3 regions of the Streptomyces sp. ISL-99 genome follow, and region 1 is predicted to be linked to each of the others. Evidence: riboswitches for the same ligand, from Rfam matches in the RefSeq annotation. Region 1 holds a riboswitch; each other region holds the start of a gene.
The links. A riboswitch is a leader RNA that binds a small molecule or an ion and turns the genes downstream of it on or off. The one in region 1 is predicted to bind thiamine pyrophosphate.
Positions count from the first base shown of each region.

Region 2: another riboswitch for thiamine pyrophosphate. It lies ahead of J7E91_RS28185 (thiamine ABC transporter substrate binding subunit); the one in region 1 lies ahead of thiC (phosphomethylpyrimidine synthase ThiC).
Region 3: another riboswitch for thiamine pyrophosphate. It lies ahead of thiO (glycine oxidase ThiO); the one in region 1 lies ahead of thiC (phosphomethylpyrimidine synthase ThiC).

Region 1 is NZ_JAGGPC010000023.1:121,186-126,270, forward strand. It holds gene J7E91_RS15105 (DUF4241 domain-containing protein) at 1-1,227, opposite strand, end outside; gene thiC (phosphomethylpyrimidine synthase ThiC) at 1,341-3,116, opposite strand; TPP riboswitch at 3,109-3,246, opposite strand; gene J7E91_RS15115 (YibE/F family protein) at 3,318-4,691, shown strand; gene J7E91_RS15120 (SsgA family sporulation/cell division regulator) at 4,716-5,085, opposite strand, start outside.
Region 2 is NZ_JAGGPC010000048.1:118,983-124,067, forward strand. It holds gene pyrH (UMP kinase) at 52-807, shown strand; gene frr (ribosome recycling factor) at 938-1,495, shown strand; gene J7E91_RS28175 (phosphatidate cytidylyltransferase) at 1,495-2,493, shown strand; gene rlmN (23S rRNA (adenine(2503)-C(2))-methyltransferase RlmN) at 2,659-3,765, shown strand; TPP riboswitch at 3,806-3,909, shown strand; gene J7E91_RS28185 (thiamine ABC transporter substrate binding subunit) at 3,983-5,077, shown strand.
Region 3 is NZ_JAGGPC010000015.1:138,140-143,224, forward strand. It holds gene thiO (glycine oxidase ThiO) at 1-1,169, opposite strand, end outside; TPP riboswitch at 1,167-1,279, opposite strand; gene J7E91_RS10005 (hypothetical protein) at 1,374-1,724, shown strand; gene J7E91_RS10010 (FAD-dependent oxidoreductase) at 1,843-3,009, shown strand; gene J7E91_RS10015 (Rv2175c family DNA-binding protein) at 3,078-3,443, shown strand; gene thiE (thiamine phosphate synthase) at 3,521-4,213, shown strand; gene metF (methylenetetrahydrofolate reductase [NAD(P)H]) at 4,324-5,085, shown strand, end outside.

The DNA of each region.
Region 1 (5,085 bases):
CACGTCCACGCAGACGATCTCCCCGGCCTCCGATCGCCCCACCCAGACGGGATACGTGCGGTCCCCGCACGTCGCGAAGGCGACGAGATCGGCCGCCGTGGCCTGGTCGGTGGTCCGCAGTATGTACATGGAGTCCGAGAGGTGCTCGCCGGCGTGCGGGTCGTCGTGGATCAGGGCCCGCTCGAAGAGCCCCCGCAAGGGCTCCCAGGCCGCGGCGTCGGCGAAGCAGCCGGTCGCCGCGTCCGTTGCGAAGCCGTACGCCTCGTCGTCCCCGAGCAACCGGATGTCGTCGTCCTCTCCCAGAGCCATGTCCCAGGACGCGGCGGGGGTGTCGCTCAGCCGCAGCCGGACCGCCGTAGCGTCCGTACGGGTCACCCAGCCGCCGGTCCACTCGCAGTCGTAACCGACGCTGACCCGCGCCTCTTCGAGTGCGTACGCACCCGGCGGGACAGCCACCGTTATCCTCGGCCTCCCGTCGTTACAGGGACAGTCGACGGCCAGCACCCCGCTGGGGACGCGCAGTGTTCCACAGCGGCGCGGTTCCAGGACGGTCATGTCGGAGAAGTGACTGGTGGACATACGCGTACCGGGCCGGAACAGTGCCTCCAGGTGGTCGGGACCGGCCGGCCGGGGAGGGCGCCACGTGTCCTCCGGGCGGCCGACCGCACCGCCCTCGGGCACGTCGGCGTCGTGGAACACGACCGGCCCGGTCAATCCGCGCCGCTGCGCGGAGAACAGCGGCCAGTCACCGAACGCCGGCCGGTCCATCCACCGCTGCTCCTCGGAAACGTCGGCCGTAGTGGTGAGCATGGAGCCCTCTTCCCCCTTGGGCTGCCACGAGTTGCTCCCCCGCCCGTCGGGAAGCAGCGACACCGTCTCGCGGGGGCACGCGCGGTCGAACTCCGGCATGTCCGGGCCCGCGTAGAGCCAGCTGTCCGTCTCCCGGCGGAACAGCCGGTCCCCGTCGAGGAGTCGCAGCTCGATGCGCTGCGTACGCCGGCCCTGTTTGTCGTACACCCACACACCCGCGTAGTGGTCCCGCCACGAAACCAGGCGGACCTCCGCAGGACCGTCCCCGCCCGGTACCCGGCAGACCGCGACGTACGGCAGCCCGGCCTCGTCCCGGGCCCTCGCCGCCTCCGGGGCCAGCGGCCCCAGCAGCGTACGCGCCGCGAGGTCCCACCCCTCGCCGTAGGCAATCTCCACAACTGTCCCCGCCCCGCTCACCCCGGGCCTCCTGTCATCAGCTCTGCCGCCAACGTAGCGGCACCCACTGACAGCGGCCGGGGCGAGGGACGGACGGGACGGAGGAGATGGACGATATGGGCGGGACGGACGGATCAGTCGGCGATCGGGAGGTACACCCGATTACCGGCGGCGGCGAACTCCTTGGACTTCTCCGCCATGCCCGCCTCGATCTCGTCCTGCGTGCCGCCGTGCTCACGCCGAATGTCCTGGCTGATCTTCATCGAGCAGAACTTCGGACCGCACATGGAGCAGAAGTGCGCGGTCTTCGCCGGCTCGGCGGGCAGCGTCTCGTCGTGGAACGACCGCGCCGTGTCCGGGTCCAGGGCCAGGTTGAACTGGTCCTCCCAGCGGAACTCGAAGCGGGCGTCCGACAGCGCGTCGTCCCACTCCTGTGCTCCCGGGTGCCCCTTGGCGAGATCCGCGGCATGGGCCGCGATCTTGTAGGTGATGACGCCGGTCTTCACGTCGTCACGGTTGGGCAGACCCAGGTGCTCCTTGGGCGTCACGTAGCAGAGCATGGCCGTGCCCCACCATGCGATCATCGCCGCCCCGATGCCGGAGGTGATGTGGTCATACGCCGGGGCCACGTCCGTCGTGAGCGGGCCGAGCGTATAGAAGGGGGCCTCCTCGCAGATCTCCTGCTGGAGGTCGATGTTCTCCTTGATCTTGTGCATCGGGACGTGACCAGGACCCTCGATCATCGTCTGTACGTTATGACGCTTGGCGATCATGTTGAGTTCCCCGAGGGTCTTCAACTCGGCGAACTGCGCCTCGTCGTTGGCGTCCGCGATCGAACCGGGCCGCAGGCCGTCGCCGAGCGAGTACGTCACGTCGTACGCCGCGAGGATGTCGCAGAGCTCCTCGAAGTTCTCGTACAGGAACGACTCCTTGTGGTGCGCGAGGCACCACGCGGCCATGATCGAGCCGCCGCGCGAGACGATGCCGGTCTTGCGACGGGCGGTCAGCGGGACGTACGGCAGCCGCACGCCGGCGTGGACCGTCATGTAGTCGACGCCCTGCTCGGCCTGCTCGATGACCGTGTCCTTGTAGATCTCCCAGGTCAGCTCCTCCGCCCGGCCGTCGACCTTTTCGAGGGCCTGGTAGAGCGGGACGGTGCCGATCGGGACGGGGGAGTTGCGCAGCACCCACTCGCGGGTGGTGTGGATGTTGCGGCCGGTCGACAGGTCCATGACCGTGTCGGCGCCCCACTTGGTGGCCCACGTCATCTTGTCCACCTCCTCCTCGATGGAGGAAGTGACGGCGGAGTTGCCGATGTTGGCGTTGACCTTCACCAGGAACCGCTTGCCGATGATCATCGGCTCGATCTCCGGGTGGTTGACGTTCGCCGGCAGGACCGCCCGGCCCGCCGCGATCTCCTCCCGTACGACCTCGGGCGCCACGTTCTCGCGGATCGCCACGTACTCCATCTCGGGCGTGATGTCGCCGCGGCGGGCGTACGCGAGCTGCGTGACGGCCTGGCCGTCGCGGCCCCGGCGGGGCTGGCGCGGACGGCCCGGGAAGACCGCGTCGAGGTTCCGAAGGCCCCCGCGCGGCGAGGTGTGCTTGATCCCGTCGTCCTCGGGACGGACCGGGCGGCCCGCGTACTCCTCGGTGTCGCCGCGGCCGATGATCCAGTTCTCGCGCAGCGGCGCGAGTCCGCGGCGTACGTCCGTCTCGATGGTGGGGTCGGTGTACGGGCCGGACGTGTCGTACAGCGTCACGTCCTTCCCGTTGGTGAGGTGCACCTGCCGGACCGGCACGCGAAGATCCGAACGCGAGCCCTCGGGCCCGGTCACGTATCCCTTGTGCCAGCCCGGCTTGCGGCCGTCCTGGCTGGTGGCAGGCGTGTGTGCATCCGCTGTGGTCATGAGACCTACTCCCTACGCCGGCATTACCCGGTAACAGGTTCGGCGGTCGACGCAGCGGCTTTCGTACGGATTTGCGTACGAAGGTCAGCGCCCTCTCAGCCCGGTGCTCCGAGCTCCCGCGTGTGCAAAGGTGCCCCCACGCTAGCGTCCTTTCTGGCGCGCTGAACAGAGGGCCCCCGTCGTTCTTGCGATGATCGGTCGGTGACGTCCCCACAGCCAACGCCCGAAATCCACGGCCACACCCACAGTCACGGGCCCGCCGCGCCCGTCTCCAAGCACCTGCGCAAGGTCATCGCGGCGGTGCTGATCCCCTTCGCCACGGCCGTTTTCATCGGCCTCGTCGTGCTCTGGCCCGGCGGCGCGCCCGAGCACGAGCGCACCGGTGTCGGTTTCGACCGGCAGACCGTGTCGGGCAAGGTGACGCAGGTTCAGCAGGTCGACTGCAAGGACGTGAACGCCGCCCAGGTGCCACCGACCGGCGACACGTCCACGCCGTCCGGCCGCGAGGCCCAGCAGGCGCAGCAGGGCACCTGTGAGAGGGCGACGGTCGAGGTCACGTCCGGCAAGGACAAGGGCCGTACCTTCACCGAGATCGTCCAGCCGGACGCGCCGAGACAGCTGAACGAGGGGCAGGGCGTGGTGGTGGCGTACGCGCCCGACGCGCCCCGCGACCTCCAGTACTCGGTGACGGACGTGGACCGCGGGATCCCGATGGCGCTGCTGGCCGGCATCTTCGCGCTCGCGGTGATCGTCGTCGGCCGCATGAAGGGCCTGATGGCGCTGATCGCACTCGCCGTGTCCTTCGCGATCCTGACGCTGTTCATCCTCCCCGCGATCCTCCAGGGTTCGAATCCGCTGATCGTCGCGGTCGTCGGGGCGAGCGCCATCATGCTGATCGCGCTCTACGCCTGCCACGGCCTGACCGCCCGTACGTCCGTCGCCGTAGTCGGCACGCTCATCTCACTGCTGCTGATCGGGCTGCTCGGCTCGCTCTTCATCGGCTGGGCGTATCTCAGTGGCAACACGGACGACAACACTGGGCTCATCCACGGCCTCTACCCGGACATCGACATGAGCGGCCTGCTGCTCGCGGGCGTCATCATCGGCTCGCTCGGTGTGCTCGACGACGTGACGGTCACCCAGACGTCGGCGGTCTGGGAACTCCACCAGGCGGACCCGTCGATGGGCCCCCGCGCCCTCTACCGAGCCGGTATCCGCATCGGCCGCGACCACATCGCGTCCGTCGTCAACACCCTCGTCCTGGCGTACGCGGGCGCCGCCCTGCCCCTGCTGCTGCTCTTCTCCATCGCGCAGAGCAGCGTGGGTACGGTCGCCAACAGTGAGCTGGTCGCGGAGGAGATCGTACGGACACTGGTCGGCTCGATCGGGCTGGTCGCCTCGGTGCCGGTGACGACCGCGCTCGCGGCGCTGGTCGTTTCGGCCGACCGGCCGGCACCGGACGGGCCTGCTGCCGCTTCACCCGCACGCGGCATTGGCGGTCCCGGCAGCGGTTTCGGTAGCGGACTCGGCGGCGGTTTCGGTGGCGGCGGCAAGGGACGGCGCCGCAAGCGCTGACCGGCCGCCCGGCGCAGGGCGCGCTCAGCCGGCGCTCTGCTCCTCGGCGAGGATGCGGCCGAGCGCTTCGTCCAGGTTTCCCTCGAAGTCCCCGAGGGCGCACTCCTGTCCCAGCGGCACAAGCCGGTCCGTACGGTCGAGGAACGCCACCAGCGGAGCGGCGCTCGCCCGGAACAGCGCACGGTCCCCGGCCACCTGAAGGCGAATGTGAACATCCACGAGTTCTTCCGGGTCGGCCGGCCCGATGTGCACATCGCCTTCGCCACACGGCTTGGCGAGACCGTCGATCAGCAGCTCACGGCCGAACGCCCACGTGACGGGTTCGTCGCCGGGCAGATGGAACGTCATACGGACCGCATACGGATCCCCCGTCGCGTACCGGAGCTCCACGGGG
Region 2 (5,085 bases), on a different contig from region 1:
CTCAGCACCCACCGGCAATGGCCTTCTTCGTATGTGCACTAGGAGATCTCCATGACGAATACCCAGAAGAGCGACGACGGCAAAGTGACCGGCCGTTTCATGCTGAAGCTGTCCGGCGAGGCGTTCGCGGGCGGCGGCGGCCTGGGTGTGGACCCTGACGTCGTGCACGCCATCGCGCGGGAGATCGCCGCCGTCGTGCGTGACGGTGCGGAGATCGCGGTCGTCATCGGCGGCGGCAACTTCTTCCGTGGCGCCGAGCTCCAGCAGCGCGGCATGGACCGGGCCCGGTCCGACTACATGGGCATGCTGGGCACGGTCATGAACTGCCTCGCCCTCCAGGACTTCCTGGAGAAGGAAGGCATCGACAGCCGCGTGCAGACCGCCATCACCATGGGCCAGGTCGCCGAGCCGTACATCCCGCTCCGCGCCGTGCGCCACCTGGAGAAGGGCCGGGTCGTCATCTTCGGCGCCGGCATGGGGATGCCCTACTTCTCCACCGACACCACCGCCGCTCAGCGTGCCCTGGAGATCGACGCCGAGGTTCTGCTGATGGGCAAGAACGGTGTCGACGGTGTCTACGACTCCGACCCCCGTTCCAACCCCGCAGCCGTCAAGTTCGACGCGCTCGAGTACGGCGAGGTCATCACCCGGGACCTCAAGGTCGCCGACATGACGGCGATTACCCTCTGCCGGGACAACAACCTTCCGATCCTCGTCTTCGAGCTGCTCGCCGAGGGCAATATCGCGCGGGCGGTCAAGGGTGAGAAGATCGGCACGCTCGTGAGCGACCGGGGCACCCGGGCCTGACCGGAGGATGGACAAACACTCTGCCGGTCGGACACCGTGCAGAGAAGACGCGCACACTCACAGACGCAGGTTCACAGGGTCTGTTCATGCAGTTCATGCCGGGCCCGATCGAGACACGCAGGAGCAAGTGGTGATCGAAGAAATCCTCCTCGAGGCCGAGGAGAAAATGGAGAAGGCCGTCGTGGTGGCCAAGGAGGACTTCGCCGCGATCCGCACCGGCCGTGCGCACCCGGCGATGTTCAACAAGATCGTGGCTGACTACTACGGCGCACTGACGCCGATCAACCAGCTGGCCTCCTTCTCGGTCCCCGAGGCGCGGATGGCCATCGTGACGCCGTTCGACAAGAGCGCGCTGCGCAACATCGAGCAGGCGATCCGCGACTCCGACCTGGGCGTCAACCCCAGCAACGACGGCAACATCATCCGGGTGACGTTCCCCGAGCTGACGCAGGACCGCCGCAAGGAGTTCATCAAGGTCGCCAAGACCAAGGCCGAGGACTCCAAGATCTCGATCCGCGCGGTCCGCCGCAAGGCCAAGGAGACCCTCGACAAGCTGGTCAAGGACAAGGAGTCCGGCGAGGACGAGGTCCGCCGTGCGGAGAAGGAGCTCGACGACACCACCGCGAAGTACGCCGCGCAGGTGGACGAGCTGCTGAAGCACAAGGAAGCCGAGTTGCTCGAGGTCTGATGAACGACTCTTCCTGGGGGGCCCCGACGCGGGGCGACTACGCCGCCGCGTGGGGACCCTCCGACCAGGGGCCTGCCCCGGCGGGTCCCGCCTACGATGCGCAGCAGGCCGAGCAGACTCGCCCCATGCCCATCGTGCCTCCCGAGGAGCCCATGCCCACCCCGCCGACGCCCCCGCAGAAGAAGCGTGCGGGGCGTAATCTGCGTGCCGCCATAGGGGTGGGCGTGGGACTCGGCGCGGTGATCATCGCGTCGCTGTTCATCTGGAAAGCCGCTTTCCTCGGCGTGATAACGGTCGCCGTGGTGGTCGGGCTGTGGGAGCTGACCTCGCGGCTGGAAGAGCGCAAGGGGATCAAGGCCCCGCTGGTGCCGCTCGCGGTCGGCGGCGCGGCGATGGTCGTGGCGGGGTACGTCAGGGGCGCGGAGGGCGCGTGGGTCGCCATGGCGCTCACCGCGCTCGCGGTACTCGTCTGGCGGATGACCGAGTCGCCCGAGGGCTACCTCAAGGACGTCACGGCGGGCGTCTTCGCGGCGTTCTACGTGCCGTTCCTGGCGACGTTCGTCGCGATGATGCTGGCGGCCGACGACGGCGCGCAGCGGGTACTCACCTTCCTGCTGCTGACGGTGGTCAGCGACACCGGGGCGTACGCCGTGGGCTGGCGCTTCGGCAAGCACAAGCTCGCACCGCGCATCAGCCCCGGCAAGACCCGGGAGGGGCTGGGCGGCGCGGTCGCCTTCGCGATGGCGGCGGGCGCGCTGTGCATGGAGTTCCTGGTGCACGACGGAACGTGGTGGCAGGGCCTGCTGATCGGTTTCGTGGTGGCCGCGAGCGCGACGCTCGGCGACCTCGGCGAGTCCATGATCAAGCGGGATCTCGGGATCAAGGACATGGGCACGCTGCTTCCCGGACACGGCGGCATCATGGACCGGCTCGACTCGCTGCTGCCGACGGCTCCGGTGGTGTGGCTGCTGCTGGTCATCTTTGTAGGTACGGGCTGACCTGCAGGTTTGTGCGTCCGGGGCCCGTCGTCCACAGGACGGCGGGCCCCTACCCCTTTTTGCGGCTGAACCGCCGCCGCTCTCGCGGAGGTGGCTGGGCGCCGTTGGGGTTGCTCAATGGCCACTTTCGGTGGTGCACAAATTGTCTGCGACACTGAATAAACCATGCCTGTACCTGGAGAACTCACTTTCGTCGCGCCGCGCGGAGCCAAGAAGCCCCCGCGGCACCTCGCCGATCTCACGCCCGCCGAGCGCCGCGAGGCCGTGGCCGCGATCGGTGAGAAGCCGTTCCGCGCCAAGCAGCTGTCGCAGCACTACTTCGCGCGGTACGCGCACGACCCGGCGGAGTGGACCGACATCCCCGCCGGTTCGCGCGACAAGCTCCAGGCGGAGCTGCTGCCGGAGTTGATGACCGTGCTGCGGCACATCAGCTGCGACGACGACACCACGCGCAAGACGCTGTGGAAAATGCACGACGGGACGCTCGTCGAGTCCGTCCTGATGCGTTACCCGGACCGGGTCACCATGTGCATCTCCTCGCAGGCCGGGTGCGGCATGAACTGCCCGTTCTGCGCGACCGGACAGGCCGGTCTCGACCGCAACCTGTCGACCGCAGAGATCGTGCACCAGATCGTGGACGGCATGCGCGCGCTGCGCGACGGCGAGGTTCCCGGCGGCCCCGCGCGGCTGTCCAACATCGTCTTCATGGGCATGGGCGAGCCGCTCGCCAACTACAAGCGCGTCGTCGGCGCCATCCGCCGGCTCACCGACCCGGAGCCGGACGGGCTCGGGCTGTCGCAGCGCGGCATCACCGTGTCGACGGTCGGCCTGGTCCCGGCGATGCTGCGGTTCGCCGACGAGGGCTTCAAGTGCCGTCTCGCCGTCTCGCTGCACGCCCCCGACGACGAGCTGCGCGACACCCTCGTGCCGGTCAACACGCGCTGGAAGGTGCGGGAAGTCCTGGACGCGGCGTGGGAGTACGCCGAGAAGTCCGGCCGCCGGATCTCCATCGAGTACGCGCTGATCCGCGACATCAACGACCAGGCGTGGCGCGGTGACCTGCTCGGCCGCCTCCTCAAGGGCAAGCGGGTGCATGTCAACCTGATCCCGCTGAACCCGACCCCGGGTTCGAAGTGGACCGCCTCCCGTCCCGAGGACGAGAAGGCGTTCGTCGAGGCGATCGCAGCTCATGGCGTGCCCGTGACCGTACGGGACACCCGTGGCCAGGAGATCGACGGAGCGTGCGGACAGCTGGCGGCTACCGAGCGATAGGCCGGGGAAAGGGCCCGTGTAACGTGGGCCGCACATTTACATATTCCGACAGGGGAGCGCCACAGCGCTGAGAGTGCGGTACGCCGCAGACCCTCTGAACCTTGCCCAGGTCATTCTGGGTAGGAAGTTCGGTCACTACTCGAGCTGTTGCGCCCTGCCCGTTTTCCGCGGGCGGGGCCGCGTCTCTTCCTGGATGTCCCATCCCAGGAGGAATTCAGTGCACACCACCAAGAAGCTCGCGGTCACGGCTCTGGCCGCGGCGCTCGGCGTCTCCACGCTCGCCGCGTGCGGGGGCGGCAAGGACGACTCCGGCTCCGGTGACGGCAAGAAGTCCAAGACCGTGACCCTGGTCAGCCACGACTCGTTCAACGCCTCCGACGCCGTACTGAAGGCGTTCACCAAGGAGACCGGCTACACGGTCAAGGTCCTCAAGAGCGGGGACGCGGGCGCCGCCCTCAACCAGGAGATCCTCACCAAGGGCTCCCCGCGCGGCGACGTCTTCTTCGGCGTCGACAACACGCTCCTCTCGCGGGCGCTCGACAACGGCATCTTCACGCCGTACGAGGCCAAGGGGCTCGGCGAGGTCCCGGCCGAGGTGCAGCTGGACAGCGGCAAGCACCGCGTCACGCCCGTCGACACCGGTGACATCTGCGTCAACTACGACAAGAAGTACTTCGCCGACAAGAAGCTCGCGCCGCCGAAGTCCTTCGACGACCTGATCAAGCCGGCGTACAAGAACCTGCTCGTCACCGAGAACGCCGGGACCTCTTCGCCCGGTCTCGGCTTCCTGCTCGGCACGGTCGGTCAGTACGGCGACGACGGCTGGCAGGGCTACTGGAAGAAGCTCAAGGCCAACGGCGTCAAGGTCGTCGACGGCTGGGAGCAGGCCTACAACGAGGAGTTCTCCGGCTCCGCCGGCGGCAAGGCATCGAAGGCCGACCGGCCGCTCGTCGTCTCGTACGCCTCCAGCCCGCCGGTCGAGGTGCTGTACGCGAAGCCGCAGCCCAAGGAGGCGCCGACCGGCGTCGCGACCGGCACCTGCTTCCGGCAGACCGAGTTCGCCGGGCTGCTGACCGGTGCGAAGAACGAGGAGGGCGGCAAGGCGCTCATCGACTTCCTCATCGGGAAGAAGTTCCAGGAGGACATGCCGCTGAACATGTTCGTGAACCCGGTGGTCAAGGACGCGAAGCTGCCCGAGCTGTTCACGCAGCACGGCGTGGTCGTCGACAAGCCGCAGACCGTGGCCCCGGAGAAGATCGCTGAAAACCGCGAGCAGTGGGTCAAGTCGTGGTCCTCGCTCGTCCTGAAGTAGGCAAGGCC
Region 3 (5,085 bases), on a different contig from region 1:
GGGGAGGTGGGGGAAGCGGGTGACGACGCAGGGGTCGGCGCGAAACGCAGTGGGCTGAACGGACGCGCCTCTTCCGGCAGCTCCCCGCCGGCCAGCACGTCAGCCATCGCATCGCCCGTGACCGGCGTGAGCAGCACCCCGTTGCGGTAGTGCCCAGTGGCCAGATGAAGCCCCGGCAGTGCGGTCGGCCCGAGCAGCGGCGCGTTGTCGGGGGAGCCGGGGCGCAGCCCCGCGCGGGTCTCCGTCAGCGGCAGTTCGGTGATCCCGGGCACCAGCTCGTGCGCGTCGCGCAGCAGCTCGTACACGCCGCCCGCCGTGACCGTCGTGTCCCAGCCGAGTTCCTCGCTGGTCGCGCCGACGACCAGCTCGCCGTTCTCGCGCGGCACGAGATACACGTGGCTGCCCCGCACCACCGCACGCACCGTCCGGCTCAGGAATGGCGCGTACGCGGGCGGCACGGCCAGCCGCAGCACCTGGCCCTTCACCGGCCGTACCGGCGGCAGCACCTCTTCCGGTACGCCGCCGAGCCTGCCACTGAGGCTTCCCGCCGCCAGCACCACCTGGCCTGCCGCGAGCTCCGTCCCGTCCGCCAGTACGGCCCCGGAGGCCCGTCCCCGTACCACTGAGAGCCGTTCGGCCCAGTCACGGTGCCAGACCACCCCGGCCCGCTCGCAGGCCGCCAGCAGGGCAGCGGCCAGCCGCCTCGGGTCGACCTGGTGGTCCCCGTCCACGCGCAGACCCCCGCGCACGCCCGGCGCGAGCATCGGCTCAAGACGGCGGCATTCGCGCCCCGTGAGCCACTCCGACTCCAGGCCGGAGCGGCGCTGGAGGGCGTGGAGTTCGCGCAGGTGGGCGCGGTCGTCCGTGTCGAGCGCGACGGCGAGTGTGCCGCAGGCGCGGTAGCCGGTGCCCTGCCCGCTCGCCGCTTCCAGCTCGGCGACGAACGCCGGGTAGCGCTCGGCGGACGCGAGATTGAGGCCGAGCAGCGTCTGCTCGCCGTAGTGCAGCTCGGTGACGGCGGCGAGCATTCCGGCCGCGACCCGCGCTGCACCGCCGCCCGGCTCCGGATCGGCGACAGCGACGCGCAAACCCCGCTGCGCGGCCCGCCACGCCGTGACCAGGCCGATGATTCCGCCCCCGACAACGAGGACGTCTGATGTACGCGACATGGGCGTCCAGCCCCTCCCTTCGCCGGCATGACCCGGATCAGGTTCGTACGGTCGGAGGCCGCCCAGCCTCCCTCTCAGCCCGGTACGCCCGGACTCCCGCGAGTGGTATGTCCTGCTGGGAGCCCGGTGATCTTTCCCCGGGCCGCAGCAGTACGGTGGCCACCCTAACGCCCGGCCCCAACGCGCTGTAAGGGAGCAATCGCTGTGGCCCGCTCGCTCGACGGACTCGTCCTCTCTCCGGTCGCCGACCAGGCACCCGGTCAGGTGGGGACCCGGACCCGGTTCACGTATCACGAGGACGACGGCCGGATCTGGGCCGAGTACGCGGGCGGCGACGTCGTACGCGGCCACCTCGTCGGCACGCGCGAGGGCGACGCGCTCGACTTCCGTTACGTCCAGCTCAAGCACGACGGCACCACCTCGTCGGGCCACTGCACGTCCACCGTCGTCGGCCTCCCCGACGGGCGCGTGCGGCTGGAGGAGACGTGGGCGTGGGAGTCCCAGGAAGGCAGTGGGACGAGCGTCGTCGAGGAGCTGCCGGCGGCGTTCCTGTGACGGTGTGTCAGAGATCTCCCCTTCGTGGCCTTGAGAGCGGCGGGACGTGCCGTCCTACAGTGACCGGGTGAGTGACCAGAGGCAGGCAGAGCGGCGCGTCGTCATCGTCGGCGCGGGAATGGCCGGCGTGCAGACCGCCGTGGCCCTGCGCGAGCAGGACTGGACCGGCTCCGTCACGCTGATCGGCGCCGAGCCGCATCAGCCGTACGACAGGCCGCCCCTGTCCAAGGCGGTGCTGCTCGGCACGGCCGAGGGGTCGGCCTTCGACGTCGATTTCGAGGCGCTCGGCATCGAACTCCACCTGGGGCGCGAAGTGACGGGCGCGCGCCCTGCGGCGCACGAGATCGACACCCCCTCGGGCCCCGTTCCGTACGACGTGCTGGTCGCCGCCACCGGTGCGCTGCCCATCACGCTGCCCGGCAGCGAGGGCGTTCAGGGGGTCCATCTCCTGCGCACCCTCGACGACGCGGCCCGGCTGCGGCCGGTGCTCGACCGGAAGCGCGACATCGTGGTCGTCGGGGCCGGCTGGATCGGGGCGGAGTTCGCCACGGCCGCCCGCGAGGCGGGCTGCGCGGTGACCGTCGTCGAGGCGGCGGACCGGCCGCTCGCGGGCACCATGCCCGCCGAGGTCGCCGCCCCCATGGCCGCCTGGTACGCCGAGAGCGGCGCCGAACTGCTCACCGGCGCGCCCGTCGCGCGGATCGAGCCCGGCACTGTCGTCCTCGCCGACGGACGGCGGCTCGCGGCCGGCGCGGTGGTCGTCGGCATCGGCGCCAGGCCCGCGACGGCCTGGCTCGCCGGCTCCGGCATCGCCCTCGGCCCCGACGGCTCCGTCACCGCCGACGCCCGCCTGCGCACCTCCCGGCCCGACGTGTACGCCGTCGGGGACTGCGCCTCCTTCCCCTCCGCCCGCTACGGCGAACGCCTGCTCGTCCACCACTGGGACAACGCGCTCCAGGGACCGCGCGCCGTCGCGGCGAACATCATCGGCGAGACACCGCAGGACTACGACCCGGTCCCGTACTTCTGGTCCGAGCAGTTCGGCCGCTTCGTGCAGTACGCGGGCCACCACACCGGCGCGGACACGACGGTGTGGCGCGGCGACCCGGCCGGCGCCGCCTGGTCGGTGTGCTGGCTGAGCAGCGAGGGGGCGCTCGTCGCGCTCCTCACCGTGGCCAGGCCGCGCGACCTCGCGCAGGGCCGCAGGCTCATCGCGTCGGGTGCCCGGCTGGACCCCGACCGGGCCGCCGATCCGTCCGTACCGCTCAAGTCGGCCACCCTTTAGGCGGTCACCGGGACCCGGACGGCAGGCCCCGACTACCGGCTGTCAGTCCAAGATGGCACGCTTGTCCCGTGACCGAGATTGACGCAAAGATCGATGCTCTCGTCCCCGCCTGGCTCAACCTCCCCGACATCGCGGAAAAGCTCGATGTCGAGGTGACGCGCGTCCGGCAGCTGGTCAAGGAAGGCCAGCTGATCGCCGTACGCCGCGGAGAGAACAGGGTGCTTCAGGTGCCTGCCGCCTTCATCGACGGCGACAAGGTGGTCAAGGGTCTCGCAGGGACCCTGACGCTCCTGAGGGACGACGGCTTCTCCGACGAAGAGATGCTCGAGTGGCTCTTCACTCCCGACCCGACCCTGCCGGGAACCCCCGCGCAGGCGTTGAGTGAGAATCGCGGCACGGAGGTGAAGCGGCGCGCCCAGGCGCTGGCCGTCTGACCTCAGCCGACACAACCGCACGCGGTGTGCGGGCCATCGCCGGCCCGCACACCGCCCACCAACGGGGGGACACCGCCATGCCCACGTCCGCGTCCACGTCCACGCACGCGTCCACGGACGGCGCCGCCGCGCGCGAGCGGCTCGCCGATGCCCGGCTGTACCTGTGCACGGACGCGCGCAAGCGACAGGGCGACCTCCCCGAGTTCCTGGACGCCGTCCTGTCCTCCGGCGTGGACATCGTGCAGCTGCGCGACAAGGGCATGGAGGCCGGCGAGGAGCTGGAGCACCTCCGGGTCTTCGACGACGCCTGCCGCAGGCACGGCAAGCTGCTCGCCGTGAACGACCGCGCCGACGTGGCCCACGCGAGCGGCGCGGGTGTGCTGCACCTGGGACAGGGCGACCTGCCCGTCCCGGCCGCTCGGGCGATCCTCGGCGCCGGCATCCTCGTCGGCCGCTCCACGCACGGCGAGTCCGAGGTCGACGCCGCCGTGGCCGAGCCCGGCGTGGACTACTTCTGCACGGGGCCCTGCTGGCCCACCCCCACCAAGCCCGGCCGGTACGCCCCGGGCCTCGGCCTCGTCCGGTACGCCGCCGGGCTGCGCCAGGACCGGCCGTGGTTCGCGATCGGCGGCATCGACGCGGGCAATCTCGACGAGGTGCTGGACGCGGGCGCCCGCAGGGTCGTGGTCGTCCGCGCGATCACCGAGGCCGACGACCCGGCCGCCGCCGCGGCGGCGCTGGCGAAGCGGGTCAGGGCGTACGCCGGATAACCGTCAACGACCGTCCACGGATTGTCCGATGGGTGGACAATAACCCGGCAATATGGACAAATTACCCGCTCCAGTGCGGGTCCTCGCTGAGCCCTGGTTAATCTGCGGGTATGGCCCTTGGCACCGCTTCGACCAGGACGGATCACGCACTCACCGTGCGTGATCTGCTCGCGACCGGCAAAACCTCGTACTCGTTCGAGTTCTTCGCGCCCAGGACCGAAAAGGGTGAGCGGAACCTCTGGAACGCGCTGCGCCGGGTCGAGGCAGTGGCCCCCAGCTTCGTCTCCGTGACGTACGGGGCAGGCGGATCCACCCGGGCCGGCACCGTCGGGGCCACCGAGCAGATCGCCTCCGACTCCACGCTCACCCCCGTCGCGCACCTCACGGCCGTGGACCACTCCGTCGCCGAACTGCGCAACATGATCGGCCAGTACGCGGACGCCGGGATCCGGAACATCCTCGCCGTGCGCGGAGACCCGCCCGGCGATCCGATGGGCGAGTGGGTGGAGCACCCGGAGGGTGTGCGGTACGCCGCCGACCTGGTCCGGCTCATCAAGGAGTCCGGCGACTTCTGCGTGGGCGTCGCGGCCTTCCCCGAGATGCACCCGCGCTCGACCGACTGGGACACCGACATCGCGCACTTCGTGGACAAGTGCCGCGCCGGCGCCGACTACGCGATCACGCAGATGTTCTTCGAGCCGGAGAGCTACCTGCGGCTGCGCGACCGGGTCGCGGCCGCCGGCTGTGAGACGCCGATCATCCCCGAAGTGATGCCGGTGACGGGTGTCAAACAGCTCGCCAGGCTGCCCCAGCTCAGCAACGCGCACTTCCCGCCCGCCGTGAAAGAGCGGATCCTCGCCGTCAAGGACGAT